DNA from 2 places in the Serratia sp. GW822-FHT06E05 genome. Region 2 is predicted to be linked to the other one. Evidence: predicted binding sites of a transcription regulator. Region 2 holds the regulator's gene; the other holds the start of a gene.
The links. The regulator PurR, encoded in region 2, represses purine synthesis genes. The targets are predictions, from matches to a motif close to CANGCAAACGTTTGCNTG.

Region 1 (7,751 bases), 110 kb from region 2:
GGGGCGATATCCAGTTCGCCCGGTACGTCCTGCCAGGTGATCACCCTTACCACGCCGGGAAAGTCGTAACAAGCCGACAGGTCCAGCTTTTCGATCTGCGCATGAGCCCGTTCGCTCAGCCTGGCCGCCAGATGCAATTGGTTCGGAAACTCAAGCCTGTCGTCGATGTATTGCGCTTCACCGCTGACGTGCTTGTCGGCACTCTCGTGCTTGCGGCTGCGGCCTACGCCGCTGGTTAACGACTGGCGGAAACGTTCTGCCAGGTGTTCCTGGGTGTGTTCGGTCCCTTTGCGATTACTCATGAGCGGTCACCTCTATTGCCAGCTGCAGCGCTGTCAGCGCAATGAAGTAGCGGCGCAGCAGGTTTTGCGCCACCAGCAAACGGTAAGCGCTGCTGGCGCGGAAATCGCTCAGCGGCGTAAAGTCCTGCGCCAACGCCTGTGCCGCTTGCTCAAGGGTTTCTCGCCGCCAGGGCTGCCCAACCAGTTGCTGCTCACAGAGTTCGGCGCGTTTCGGGGTCGCCGCCATGCCGCCGAACGCCACGCGGGCGCTGCGGATAACGCCTTGATCAAAGGTCAAATTAAAAGCGCCGCACACGGCCGAAATGTCGTCTTCCAGGCGTTTGGAGACTTTCCAGGCACGAAAGTCCGCCGGTGCGCTGGCAGGCAGGACGATACTTTCAATAAATTCCCCCGGCTGCAGTGCGGTTTGGCGGTAGCCAAGGAAGAAGTCGTTCAACGGCAGTTCACGCTGGGTAGCACCACAGCGCAGGATCAGCAGCGCGTCCAGCGCCAGCAATAAGGGCGCACCGTCGCCAATCGGTGAAGCATTGGCAATATTGCCCCCCAACGTGCCCTGATTGCGGATCTGCTGGGAAGCAAAACGCGCCAGCAGTTCACCAAAGGTCGGATGATAGTTGGCCAACATCGGATACAAATCGCTCAAGGCGGCGCCGGCGCCAATCACCAGACGATCGCCCTGCCAGCTTACCTGCCTGAGCGCCTCGATTTGGCCAATAGCGATGATCAGCGGGATATCCTGATGCCGCTGGGTGATATCCAGCGCCAGATCGGTCCCACCGGCCAGCAGTTTGGCCTGCGGGTGCTGTTGATAGAGCTGCGCCAGCTCATCGAGGCTCTGCGGCAGCAAACAGCGCTTGCCGTCAGCCTCCAGCGGCGTTGCGGCACGCATGGCCTGCAGCCGTTGCAGCGTTTGTGGCTGGTGGTGGTCGAAGCTGTCTGGCTTAGGGTTATCGCACGCCTGCTGCGCCGCCGCCAAAATCGGGCGATAGCCGGTACAGCGGCACAGGTTGCCGGCCAGTGCCTGCTGCGCCTGTTCGCGTTGATAAGACGCTGTGTTTTTTTGCAGGCAGAACAGCGACATCACGAAACCCGGTGTACAAAAACCGCACTGTGAGCCGTGGCAGTCGACCATAGCCTGCTGCACGCCGTGCAATTCCCCCTGCTGTTTCAGATCCTCTACGGTGATCAACTGTTTGCCGTGCAACGCGCTGACGAAGGTCAGACAGGCATTAACGCTGCGATAACGCAGCCGATCGCCTTCCGGCTCGGCCAACACCACGGTACAAGCGCCGCAATCGCCGGAGGCACAGCCCTCTTTGGTGCCGCAGCGGCCAAGGTCACGCCGCAGGTAGTTCAGCACCGTGGTGTTGGGATCGAGTGCGGTTTCTGTTTTCAGGGTTTGATTAAGCAGAAACTGGATCATGCCGCCTCCTGGCACTTGGCCGCTCGGTACACCACTTTGCCGTCGACGTAAGTACGATAAACATTGCGATCGTCACCCAGGGTCATCAACACAAACAGTTGCTCCGCCAGTTCGCGGCTGTTTTCATGTCGCAACTTTTGCAGCGGTGACACGGCCGGATCCAGCACCACAAAATCCGCCTCTTTGCCCACGTCGAAGTTGCCGATTTTGTCGTCGAGCGACAGGGCTCGAGCTCCGCCCAGCGTCGCGTGGTAGAAGGCTTCACAGGCGGAAAGCTGATAGCGCTGCAGCTGAGCGACCTTGTAAGCCTCACCCAGCGTTTCCAGCATGTTAAAGGTGGTCCCGGCCCCGACGTCGGTGCCGATACCCAGCCTGACCTGCTTCTGCCAGGCCTTTTGCAGGTTGAACAAACCGCTGCCCAGAAACAGATTGGAGGTTGGGCAAAAGGCGATCGCCGAACGGGTTTGGCACAGGCAATCCCACTCTTGTTCTTCCAGATGCAAACAGTGGGCGAACACGCTTTTCTCTCCGGTCAGCCCGTACTGGTGGTACACGTCCAGGTAGCTGCGGCTGTCGGGGAACAACTCTTTCACCCAGGCCACTTCATCAAGATTTTCGCTCAGATGGGTGTGCAGGTAGGCATCCGGAAATTCCTGGCGCAGCCGCTGCACCTGCTCAAGCAGCGCCGGGGTGCTGGTGGGCGCAAAGCGCGGCGTAATGGCGTAACTCAGCCGCTGTTTGCCGTGCCAGCGCTCAATCAGCGCTCGCGTTTGGCGGTAGCTCTGTTCCGGGCTTTCCAGCAAGGCTTCCGGCGCATGGCGATCCATCATCACCTTACCGGCAATCAAGCGCATGTTCAGCGCCGCCGCCTGGCGGAACAGCGCTTCAACCGACTGAGGATGCACGGTGCCAAATACCAGCGCCGTAGTGGTGCCGTTGCTTAACAGCTGCTGCAGAAAGAATGCCGACATTTTGTCAGAGTGCTGTTCGCAGCAAAATTGGCTTTCTGTCGGGAAGGTATAGTTTTTCAGCCAGGTCAGCAGTTGCTCGCCATAGGCGCCGATCATTTCGGTTTGCGGGTAGTGAATATGGGTGTCGATAAAACCCGGCACGATCAGTTTGTCCGGATAATGAGCGACCTCAAACCCCGGCGGCAACAGCGATTCGCCCTGCTGCCAGCTGCCGAACCAGGCAATCGCGCCTTCATGGAGCAGCATTAACCCGTCAGGAATATGGCGCAGTTGCTGACCTAATTGCTGCGGGTGATCCACGCAGGCCGCGATGTCGAAAAAATTGCCACGGATCGCCGTGGTGAATGGCATGTTCATTTTGCTTTCCTTTTCTACCGACCAGCGCACAGCACCCGGCTGAGTCAATTCAGCCTGGAGAGCGATGGCGGTCTTTTTATCGAACGCAGATGTTGATTTAAGAATAGCAAGCCGCGTGCCAGATGGTTTTTTATTGATTATTTATGTTTAAAAACAGAAGGATAAAATTCACCGAACAATATTCCGAGCCAACGAAAAATAAGCAGAATATAAGCAAACGGTTGCCCTTAAATAGCAACCGTTTGCTTATATTGGATTAATGATTAGCCTGCACCATTATTGGGCAAGAATATAAATCGTAGGATGGGTTTTATGACTTCAATAACACTTCATAACGGGGATTGAATTCATCAAACAGCGGCAGTGCCGCCGCCCCCAATGCGGCGGTATCCGCACCGGTGGTGCCCAGCCGCACCCGCAGGCCGTCGAGGTATTTGCTGCGCACCGAGCGATGCAGCGGCGCCAACCGTTTGATCAGTTGCGCCACGAGGCTTTCCGGCATCAGGCCGCCGATAATCACGGCTTCAGCGTCAAACATGCATTCAACAATGTTGATCGCCTGACGTAACGCAGGCACCGCCAAATCCAGCCAGGTGTCAATCTGCGACTGCGGCAATACCAGCAAGTCTTGTGGTCTGGCGCTCATCGGATCCAGCCCGCAGCTCTCGTAGGCCGCCTGCAGCGAGACATAACGTTCCAGGCAGCCCTGGTTGCCGCAGTAGCAGGCGCGCCCGCCCGGTTGCACAATCATGTGGCCGACTTCACCAGCATTGTGCGCATGGCCGGTATAAATTCGGCCATCGGTGAAAATCCCCGCGCCAAGCCCGGTACCGAGATACAAATAAATAAACGAATTCAGCTGTCTGGCTACGCCGTGCAAACGCTCGCCGATGGCGGCGACGGTGGCATCGTTCTCCAGCGTCACCGGCAGGCCACTTTGCGCGTTAAGTTCAGCCACCACATCGATATTTTCCCAACCGTTGAGCGTGGTCGGCCCCACCGACGAAATCCCTTCCACGCCAAACGGCCCCGGCATTACCACGCCGATCCCCAGCATTTTCCCCCAGGCCAGATCCGGCTGCTGGCGCATTTCTTGCAGTACATCACAAATCAGTTTCAAGGTCGCAGCAGGTTGCGGCTTTTGCACCATAATCAGCCGGTGGAAACGTACGCTGCCTGACAGATCAACCACGATCATCAGCAGGGACTGGTGATCCAGATGGATGCCGATGGAATACGCACTGTCTGGGTTAAGGGTCAACGGCGTGGCTGGCTGACCTCGCCCGCCGGCACGACGCGGCAGGTGCGAAGAGAGAATGCCGGCCTGTTCCAGCTCGGTTGCGATGTTTGAAACGGTTTGCGGCGTCAGTGAGGTCAGCCGGGCAATTTCGGCACGGGTCAGTTCTCCGTGCAGACGGATAGCCTCTATCACTACGCGCCGGTTGTGTGCGCGAGCATGTTCAAGGTTAGTGCCGGAAGTCGTCATAACTGCCTATGCAGAAAGGGAAATCGTCTTTGCAGTATGGTGCCCTCCAATAAAGCAATCAAATTGATTTAAAAATCTTTTTAACACCGGAGAACGCACAATGAAAAGCCATACCCTTGCCGCTACGACAGTCTGTACTTTGTCTGCCCTGGCGCTCAGTCTCTCATCCGCCTATGCCGCCCCCACGCAAATTAGCGCGTTGTTTATGACCCAGGCGGCCTACAGTGAAAACGATATCCGCGCCATGACCGTGGACTTCAGCAAACAACACCCGGATATCACCGTTAATCTGGAGTTTGTCCCTTACGAGGCGCTGCACGATAAAATCGTCGCGGCGCGCGGTGCCGGCAGCAATGGTTACGACGTGGTGCTGTTCGACGCCATCTGGCCGGCGGAATTCACCAAGTTCGGCCTGCTGCAAGACGTCACCACGCGCATCAGCGCCGACGACAGCGCCAAAATCTTTGCCGGCGCCATGACCACCGTCACCTACAAAGACAAGCGCTGGGGCATGCCGTGGATCCTCGACACCAAATACCTGTATTACAACAAGGCCATGCTGGCCAAGGCCGGGATTGCCGCCCCGCCGAAAACCTGGCAGGAGCTGGAACAGCAGGCGGAAATTCTGAAGCAGAAAAACGTGGTCAAGTACCCGCTGGTGTGGAGCTGGTCACAGGCCGAAGCGCTGGTTTGCGACTACACCACGCTGGTGTCGGCCTTCAAGGGCCAGTTCATCCAGCAGGGCAAAATCACCTTCTCCAGCCCGGGTTCGCTGCAGGCCGCCAGCTACATGAAAGCGTCACTGGATAAGGGGCTCACCAACCCGAATTCTCGCGAGTATCTTGAGGAGGACGTGCGCAAGGCCTTCTCCAATGGGGATGCAGCCTTCGCACTGAACTGGACCTATATGTACAACATGGCCAACGATCCGAAGCAAAGCAAGGTGGCCGGCGACGTCGGTATCGTGCCTGCACCGGGCTCCGAGGCCGGTCAGGTTTCTGCGGTGAATGGCTCCATGGGTCTCGGCATTGCCAAGGCCAGCGCCCACCCCGATCAGGCCTGGCAGTACATCAGTTACATGACCTCGCAGCCGGTGCAGGACAAATACGCCAAGCTTAGTCTGCCGATCTGGAAATCCTCCTATGAGGATCCCGCGGTGCAGAAAGGTCAGGAACCGCTGATCGCTGCCGCCAAACAGTCGTTGAACGTGATGCTTTCGCGCCCCGAAACCGCGGATTACTCACGGCTGTCCAACGGATTGCAGCAGGACCTGCAGCAAATCCTGCAGGGCAAAGTCACGCCGCAGGCCGGGCTGGATGCCGCGACCCAAAGCGCTGCACGGTTGCGTTAAGCGATGACGATGCTCACTTTGCCCCAACGTGAGCGTCGTCAGGCATGGGTGCTGCTGGCACCCATGCTGCTGATGATGCTGCTGCTTACCGCCTGGCCGCTGGGTCGTACCCTGTGGCTGAGTTTTACCGATGCGGCGCTGGTCGGCGACGGCGTTGCGCCGGCCTGGGTCGGTGCGGATAACTTTCTTTATGCTCTGACCGACCCGGACTTTCAGGCGGCTCTGGGGCGTACGTTGTATTTCACCCTGGTTTCGGTGGCGTTTGGAGGGGTGATTGGCGTGCTGGTGGCGCTGTTGCTCAATCAAAAATTCCACGGTCGCAATCTGCTGCGGGTGTTGGTGATTTTACCCTGGGCGCTACCGACCATCGTCAATGCCACGATGTGGCGACTGAATTTCAACCCGGATTACGGCAGCATCAACGCGCTGCTGACTCAACTCGGCGTGATCGACCACTATCGCAGTTGGCTGGGAGACCCGGCTTCGGCACTCAACGCGGTAATGCTGGCGGACATTTGGAAGAACTATCCGCTGATCACCCTGCTGACGCTGGCGGCATTGCAAACCATCCCGGACGATTTGTACGAGGCGGCTCGGCTGGACGGCGCCTCTGCCTGGCGACGATTCCGCGCCATTACCCTCCCCGCCATTCTGGCGCCGCTGGCCGTGGCGTTGGTACTGCGTACCATCGACGCGTTCAAAGTGTTCGACATCATTTACGTGATGACGCGCGGCGGGCCAATGGACAGCACCAAAACCCTGAGTTTCTTTGTCTATCAGGAATCGTTCAGCTATCTGCGCGCCGGCAGCGGTGCCGCCTACGCCGTGCTGATGACCTTGTTGTGCGGCGTGCTGATTGCACTGTACATGCTGATGCTGTTCCGCCAGCGCAGAAGGAGCCTCGCCGATGAAGCCTAAACTCCGCCTGCTCTTGCGCTACGGCGCCGCGCTGCTGCTGGCAGTGTCGATCCTCGCACCGATGCTATGGCTGTTTCTGATGAGCGTCAGCTCTTCGGCCGATCTGACCCGCGTGCCGCTGGAATGGCTGCCGCGTTACTGGGATTTTTCGCGTTACGTCAGCCTGCTGTCGTTGCAACCCGGCCAACCCGGTGCGTTGTTTCTGCATGCGTTGTTCAACAGCCTGCTGGTTGCCTGCGGCGCGACGCTGATTTCATTATTGCTGGCCATTCCTGCGGCGTTCAGCTTTTCCCGCTACCCCGGCCGCGACGGCTGGCTGTTTGCCAGCCTGGCGATCTACATGGTGCCGCCGGTGGCTTTCGTGCTGCCGCTGTACTTTATCCTGCAACAGTTGGCGCTGTTGAACACCCATATCGGTCTGGTGCTGGTCTACTGCTCGCTGATCCTGCCGTTTCTTACCTGGATGCTGAAAAACCAGTTTGATGCCCTGCCGATCGACATCGAGCAGGCCGCCCGGCTGGACGGGTTACGCCAGTGGCAAGTGCTGTTGCGCATTACCCTGCCGCTGGCCAAACCGGCATTGGGTGCCTCGGCGCTGTTCGGCTGGTTGCTGGCCTGGGACGAATTTTTCTACGCGCTGCTGTTTACCAGCAATATTCAGGCGCAGACCTTGCCGGTGACCATAGCCGGTTTCACCGCCGGGCGGGCCACCGATGACGGGCTGATCGCCGCCGTCGGCATTCTGGCTGCCATTCCACCGCTGTTCATTGCCCTCTGGCTGCAAAAAACCCTGGTTAGCGGCTTAACCAGCGGCGGCAGCAAGGGCTAATTTATTCAGGGAAAATAGACATGATGAAGACCAACACCAAACCCACGCTGTACGTGGTGGGCAATATCAACGTCGATGTGATCATGAGCACCTTGCAGCAATGGCCACAGAAAG
Region 2 (7,751 bases):
TGAGTGGCCGTTTTCGTGGGTTTTACCCCGTAGTCATAGACATAGAAACTGCCGGATTTAATGCCAAAACCGACGCGCTGCTGGAAATTGCCGCCGTTACGTTAAAAATGGATGAAAACGGCTGGTTGCAGCAGGACGAGACCCTGCACTTCCACGTGGAGCCTTTTGAAGGTGCCAACCTGCAGCCGGAAGCGCTGGCCTTTAACGGCATAGACCCAAGTAACCCATTGCGCGGTGCGGTCAGTGAGCACGATGCGTTGCACGCTATTTTTAAAGCCGTGCGCAAGGGCATTAAGGATCGTGGCTGCAACCGGGCAATCATTGTGGCGCACAATGCCAATTTTGATCACAGCTTCCTGATGGCCGCCGCAGAGCGCGCCAGCCTGAAACGTAACCCCTTCCATCCATTCGCCACCTTTGATACTGCGGCGCTGAGTGGGCTGGTACTGGGGCAGACGGTGTTGGCCAAAGCCTGCATCGCCGCCAATATCCCGTTCGACAGTTCCCAGGCACATTCTGCCCTGTATGACACCGAGCAAACCGCGTTGCTGTTCTGTGAACTGGTCAACCGTTGGAAACGCTTGGGTGGCTGGCCACTGGCGGTCGAAAACACCGACTAAGACAAAAAAATCGGGCGGCCCAGTCTTCACTGGTGCCGCCCGATGGATCCCAACAATAAAACCGAGCCGATTATGGCTGCTGGTCTTCCTGCTGTTTGTACTTCTCTGCCGTTTCTTTGATCAGCTGCTGCAGTTCGCCGCGCTGATACATTTCGATGATGATATCGCAGCCGCCTACCAGCTCACCGTCGACCCACAGCTGTGGGAAGGTCGGCCAGTTGGCGTATTTCGGCAACTCGGCACGGATGTCCGGGTTCTGCAGAATATCAACGTAGGCAAAGCGTTCGCCACAGGCAGACAGCGCCTGCACGGCTTGCGCAGAGAAACCGCAGTTTGGCAATTTCGGTGAACCTTTCATGTACAGCAGAATCGGGTTCTCAGCGATCTGGTGCTGAATTTTTTCAATCGTCGTCGTCATTGTATTGCTTCCTCAAGCCAAGTCTTATGGCTACAACATGCATCACACCGGCCATTGTAGCGGCTGGAACAGTCGCAAGAAAACGCCATCTTTTGCAAGGGCATTTCCCCGTAGTCAGTCGCGTCTTACCGGCAAAGCCTTTCCGGTCAAAACATATGCGCAGAATAACATTTTTAATCTGGCCATTTCACTAATATATTTTGCCATCAAAATGCGCCGTTAAATAATCCCGCCGACGGTGATTGTCGCTTTTTTATACATCAACAGATTGATTTTTCAGCAAAAAAAATGCCATTAACGTTTTCTCACAATATGGATTATCATTTATGAGTTCTTCGCTGTTTTATATGGCGAAATTCGGGAATACTGTCCTTCTTTCGATATCTGTTCCGGGGCCAAGGTTGGTAACGTCGACATGCGTTTAATTCTTACGCTTTTTGTGCTGTTGTTTACACAGCTATTCTTCAATCTGGCGCATGCTGCGCCACAGGCGCGTATTGCCGCCGAGCAACGCAAAAGCCATGTCAACGAAGCCCGGCCAGATGACCGCAAGAAAAAGAAAGCGGTAAAAGCCAGCAAAAAAGCAAAAACCACCACCCCGCAGAAAACCGCCAAGGTTTCCAAAGCCAAAACGGAAAAAACCGCTAAAAAGATCGTCAGCGCCAAATCGAAAGGCAAAACTCAGAAAATAGCCAAAATCAAAGTTACCCCGCCGAAAAAGGGTTACAAAAAAGGCTATGGTCGCCACCGCGAAGCCGGGATGGCCACCGCAAAACTGGTGCGTGATGATAAACCGTTGAAGCTGACTCCAGCGCACAAAAAACGCTATCAGCACGCCAAGCAAACCGCGATGGCCAAGCTGATGGACCAAATGGGCAAGCCTTACCGCTGGGGCGGTACTTCACCAAGAACCGGTTTCGACTGCAGCGGCCTGATTTACTACGCGTATAAAGACGTGGTGAAAATCAAAATGCCGCGCACCGCCAACGAAATGTATCACCTGCGAGACGCCGCGCCGATCAAGAGAAGCGAACTGGAAAGCGGTGACCTGGTGTTCTTCCGCATTAATAACCGCGGCGTGGCAGACCATGTTGGCGTTTATCTGGGCAACGGCAAATTTATTCAGTCACCGCGTACCGGTGAAGAAATTCGGATCAGCCAACTCGACAATGACTACTGGCAAAACCATTACATCGGCGCCCGCCGTGTAGTAACACCGAAAACCATTCGATAATTTCTTTGGCGGCTGGCTTGCCCAGCCGCTCTCCCCTGACTGATTTTCCTGCTGTCCCTAAAGCACCCAATCCTTTAGCCCGCCCCCACTGTATTTCAGCGCGAAAATTGCTAAGCTAAATACCCACAATAAAAACAGGTCAATTTAAAGTCCGTTGCTTTAGCGGCGAGTTGACACTGTACAAGGAGGAAGCAATGTCGTTTGAACTGCCCGCACTACCTTATGAAAAAAATGCCCTCGAACCGCACATTTCGGCAGAAACCCTGGAATACCACTACGGCAAGCATCACAACGCCTATGTGGTCAACCTGAACAATTTGCTGAAAGGCAGCGAGTTTGAAGGATTATCCCTTGAGGCAATCATCAAGGCTTCCAGCGGCGGCATCTTCAACAATGCGGCCCAGGTATGGAATCACACCTTCTATTGGCACTGCCTGTCACCTCAGGGCGGTGGAGAGCCTCAGGGCAAATTGGCTGCCGCGATCAACCAGGCTTTTGGTTCTTTCACCGCCTTCCGGGAACTATTCAGCGACGCCGCGGTGAAAAACTTTGGCGCAGGCTGGACCTGGTTAGTGAAAAAGCCGGATGGCTCGCTGGCGATTGTTAATACGTCGAATGCGGCCACGCCGTTGACAGGTGAAGACAAACCGTTACTGACCGTCGACGTTTGGGAACACGCCTACTACATCGATTATCGCAACGCACGACCGGCCTACCTGGAAAACTTCTGGGCGCTGGTTAACTGGGCATTTGTGGAGGAAAATCTGGCGTAACGCGGGGAAAATACAACCAGGCGTAGCGAACTGCGCCTGGTTGACTGAAGAGTATCAGTTCAATGCTGCGGTGAAGCTAAAAGCGATAATCACAGCCAGCGCACCCAGGGTGGTGAACAGTGACATTTTCAAATCGGTATCCATTACAACTCCTTTTCAGATTGGGTTTCCCAAGGGTAAAAGGCACACAATTAATGTGTTAAACCATTTTCCCACAGTTGGCCGATAAAATCTTGTTATCATTTCCCAGTTTATAATACCGATTACCTCTTCCCCTTTTGCTCAATATGGGACAAAATTCGCAGTTCACAACTGTGTACCGGCAAAATGCCCCTCCTGACCAAGCGCTGACGACTTCAACACACTAAAAACTCAGTTTTCGCTTCTTTGGAGAAGGATCTACGCAGGCAAACGATTAACATCACACTTACATACTGCAACATGTGAGTTCAGGAGTCATTCTTTACATGGCAACGATTAAAGATGTGGCCAAACGCGCTGGCGTTTCCACCACCACCGTTTCGCACGTCATCAATAAGACTCGTTTCGTCGCCGAAGAAACAAAAGCGGCCGTTGGCGCCGCGATCAAAGAGCTGCACTATTCACCCAGCGCCGTGGCGCGCAGCCTCAAGGTCAATCACACCAAATCTATTGGTCTGCTGGCCACATCGAGCGAAGCACCTTACTTTGCCGAAGTGATCGAGGCGGTGGAAAACAGCTGCTACAGCAAAGGCTATACGCTGATCCTGTGCAACTCACATAACAATCTGGACAAACAACGCGCCTATCTGGCGATGTTGGCGCAAAAGCGCGTCGATGGCCTGTTAGTCATGTGTTCGGAATACCCGGACCAACTGCTCGGCATGCTGGAAGATTATCGCAATATCCCGATGGTCGTCATGGATTGGGGCGCCGCACGCGGTGACTTTACCGACACCATTATCGATAACGCCTTTGAAGGCGGCTATCTGGCCGGGCGTTACCTGATTGAACGCGGCCACCGCGATATCGGGGCCATTCCGGGTCAACTGGCGCGTAATACCGGTGGCGGACGCCATCAGGGTTTTTTAAAAGCCATGGAAGAAGCCAATATCGACGTGCGTGAAGAGTGGATTGTTCAGGGCGACTTTGAGCCGGAATCTGGTTACAAGGCCATGCATCAGATACTGTCGCAGAAACAACGTCCTACCGCAGTCTTCTGCGGTGGCGATATCATGGCCATGGGTGCGATCTGCGCCGCCGATGAACTTGGCCTGCGCGTACCACAAGACATATCGGTGATTGGCTACGATAACGTGCGAAACGCCCGCTACTTTACCCCGGCACTGACCACCATTCATCAGCCCAAAGAGCGTTTGGGCGAGATGGCCTTCACCATGCTGCTGGATCGCATCATCAGCAAGCGTGAAGAGTCGCAGGTGATTGAGGTTCATCCCAAGCTGGTTGAGCGCCGTTCGGTCGCTGACGGTCCGTTCATCGATTATCGCCGCTAATTATCTGCGCCGGAAACTCTCACGGTTTCCGGCGTCATTCTTCGCTTAGCCACTCCTGATTCAAGGTTTCACTGTCTCCCAGATAATCCAGCAACCAGGCCATAGCCGGTGACGGCGTATTTTGCTGCCAGGTCAGGCAACAAGGACTGGCGGGAAATGGCTGTTGCAACTGTAGCGCCACCAACTCCCCGCGCTGCACCAAAGGCAATACCTGATGCGCGGGCATCATACCAACGCACAACCCGGCACACAGGCAGTCCACCGCAGAAGCCCAGTCCGGCACCACCAGGCGGCGCTGGTTGTCCAACGTCCAGGTCACGCGCTTGGGCAGGTTGCGCGAGGTATCTTCCAGGCACAGCGACGGAAAAGGCCGAAGTTGATCGTCGTTCAACAGCCCCTCTATCGCGGCCAGCGGGTGATGCGGACTGGCCACGCACAACCAACGCATATCTCCCATATCGCGAAAGGCGAAACCGCCGCCCACCGGCACCGCCCTTGTGGCGCCGATCGCCATATCGGCACGACCGTCCACCAGCGCATCCCATACGCCATTAAACACCTCCGGCTGAACCAGCAATTCGACGTCGGGGAAATGGCGGTAAAAATCCAGCACCAATTGGCGACTGCGTTGGGGTTTAACGATGATATCCACCGCTATTTTCAATTGGCCCCGCCAGCCGTTAGCGACCTGTTGGCACTGTCGGCGCGTGTCGAGCATTTTTTTGATGACACCACGCGCTTCCTGAATAAACAGCACGCCCGCCGGTGTCAGTTCCACGTCGCGATGACGGCGCTCAAACAGCGGTACCGCCAGCCATTGCTCCAACTGCCGCACCGTATAACTTACCGCCGACGGTACCCGATGCAGCTCCTGCGCCGCTGCGCTGAAACTGCCGGTGCGGGCCACCGCATCGACGACATCCAGGGAATATTCAGACCACATAGCTCTTGCCTTCAATTTTTTTAACAGCACCTCGCAAATATTACCGTTTCACAAGCAGAGATCCAGCCGGATACACTTGCCGGCGCTAAAAACCTGCGACAATAAAATATTAACGAGAAATACCATGCGAAATTCCTTTGGTTTTATGTTCTACCTTGCCGGCCTGAGCATGCTGGGATACCTGGCCACCGATATGTACCTGCCCGCCTTCGGCATGATGCAGCAAGATCTGCAGATTTCTGCCGGGGCAATCAGCGCCAGCCTGAGCATCTTCCTGGCCGGGTTTGCCTTTGCACAACTGCTGTGGGGCCCGCTTTCCGATCGCCTCGGCCGTAAACCGGTGTTGCTGATCGGTCTGGCGCTCTTTGCCCTCGGCTGCCTTGGCATGCTGTGGGTGCAAAATGCCGTGCAACTTTGGTCGCTGCGCTTTATCCAGGCGATTGGGGTTTGCTCCGCTGCCGTTACCTGGCAGGCCTTGGTAATTGACCGCTATCGCGAAGGCAAGGCTAACCGCGTGTTCGCGACCATTATGCCGCTGGTAGCCCTTTCACCGGCGCTGGCGCCGTTGGTGGGTGCCTGGTTGCTGAACCACATGGGCTGGCGCGCCATTTTCGCCGTGTTGCTGGGCATTACCGTGCTTCTGCTATTGCCGACGCTGCTGCTGAAAGAAAGCGCCAAAACCGTGCCTTCCGACGACAATAAGAAAAGCGCGCTCAGTTTCTTCCAACTATTAAAGTCACGCATCTTCAGTGGCAACGTTATGATCTTTGCCGCCTGTTCTGCCGGCTTCTTCGCGTGGCTGACAGGTTCACCGTTTATTCTTGGTGATATGGGTTATAGCCCGAACGACATCGGTCTGAGCTATGTGCCGCAGACGCTGGCGTTCTTATTAGGGGGCTATGGCTGTCGTACCGCATTGAACCGCATGAATGGCAACACCTTGTTGCCTTGGCTGCTGGTAGTTTATGGCGTCAGTATGGTTGCATTATATCTGGTTGCCACCCTGACTCAGCCCACGCTCACTACGTTGTTAATTCCGTTCTGCGTGATGGCGTTGGTCAACGGAGCCATTTACCCTATCGTGGTAGCCAATGCGTTGACCCCGTTCCCGGAGGGCACCGGTAAAGCTGCCGCCTTGCAAAACACCCTGCAATTAGGCCTGTGTTTTGTCGCCAGCATGCTGGTTTCGGCCTTTATCGCCCAGCCTCTGTTGGCAACGGTCACGGTAATGGTGTCGACGGTGGTATTGGCCGCGTTGGGCTATCTGATGCAACGGAGAAAGGTAATGGACGATCGACAGGCGACGCGTCAGGAACATGCTAACTCCGCGTCATAATTGCCAGTATTAATAATCACTTAAAGAATATTTTTGCCGAGTGCGATTTACAGTTGAGTAAGCGCCTCGGCAAGCCTATACTCAAAAACGACCTTTAAAAATAACACTTTTATAATTTCTTTATCACTAGCAACTGTTGTGTACGCGTATGGCGTCACAGTTTTTTAAGGATTGTCTTTCCCGCGTTTCTTGCGCTGGAACCTTCTTAAAATTTTCCTCTGTTCATAGTCGGATATCAGACGCCACGGGATTCTTACCGTAGGTAAACGTATGCACCCGCAGAATTTGTCTAAGCTATTTTTTGACGGGTCATAAGTCAGAAGAAGGTGATGGAGAAGCTATGAGTTCATCGTGTATAGAAGATGTGAGCATCCAGGACAACCAATGGTACCGTATCGCTCATGAAATGCTCAGCATGGCCGGTATTGAAATAAACGGCTCGCGCCCTTTCGATATTCAGGTTAAAAATCCTAATTTTTTTAAACGTGTGCTGCAGGAGGGTTCTCTCGGCCTGGGCGAAAGCTATATGGACGGCTGGTGGGAATGCGAACGGCTGGATATATTCTTTCATCACGTGGTCCGCGCCGGTCTGGAAAAGAAATTGCCCCGCCACCTCAAAGATACCCTGCGAATTGCCGCCGCGCGATTAACCAATCTGCAATCGAAGAAACGCGCCTGGATAGTCGGCAAAGAACATTACGATCTGGGGAACGATCTCTTTACCCTGATGCTGGATCCTTATATGCAGTATTCCTGCGCCTACTGGAAAGAGGCGACCACGCTGGAAGAAGCGCAGGAAGCCAAATTACGGATGATTTGCGAAAAGCTGCAGCTGCAGCCGGGTATGAATTTGCTGGATATCGGCTGTGGCTGGGGCGGGCTTTCTGCCTATGCGGCGAAAAACTATGGCGTTTCGGTGGTGGGCGTGACCATT

Region 1: the regulator PurR is predicted to act here: its motif matches at 3,264-3,281, upstream of guaD (guanine deaminase).

The regions. Positions count from the first base shown of each region.
Region 1 is NZ_JBXALM010000001.1:481,820-489,570, forward strand. Features, by position in the region: gene xdhB (xanthine dehydrogenase molybdopterin binding subunit) at 1-302, opposite strand, end outside; gene xdhA (xanthine dehydrogenase small subunit) at 295-1,725, opposite strand; gene guaD (guanine deaminase) at 1,722-3,053, opposite strand; gene AC1RKC_RS02130 (ROK family transcriptional regulator) at 3,364-4,539, opposite strand; gene AC1RKC_RS02135 (extracellular solute-binding protein) at 4,640-5,890, shown strand; gene AC1RKC_RS02140 (carbohydrate ABC transporter permease) at 5,900-6,808, shown strand; gene AC1RKC_RS02145 (carbohydrate ABC transporter permease) at 6,798-7,637, shown strand; gene AC1RKC_RS02150 (carbohydrate kinase family protein) at 7,658-7,751, shown strand, end outside.
Region 2 is NZ_JBXALM010000001.1:587,655-595,405, forward strand. Features, by position in the region: gene rnt (ribonuclease T) at 1-620, shown strand, start outside; gene AC1RKC_RS02640 (Grx4 family monothiol glutaredoxin) at 691-1,038, opposite strand; gene AC1RKC_RS02645 (C40 family peptidase) at 1,454-2,272, shown strand; gene sodB (superoxide dismutase [Fe]) at 2,467-3,045, shown strand; gene cydH (cytochrome bd-I oxidase subunit CydH) at 3,100-3,189, opposite strand; gene purR (HTH-type transcriptional repressor PurR) at 3,513-4,538, shown strand; gene punR (DNA-binding transcriptional activator PunR) at 4,573-5,481, opposite strand; gene punC (purine nucleoside transporter PunC) at 5,606-6,817, shown strand; gene cfa (cyclopropane fatty acyl phospholipid synthase) at 7,158-7,751, shown strand, end outside.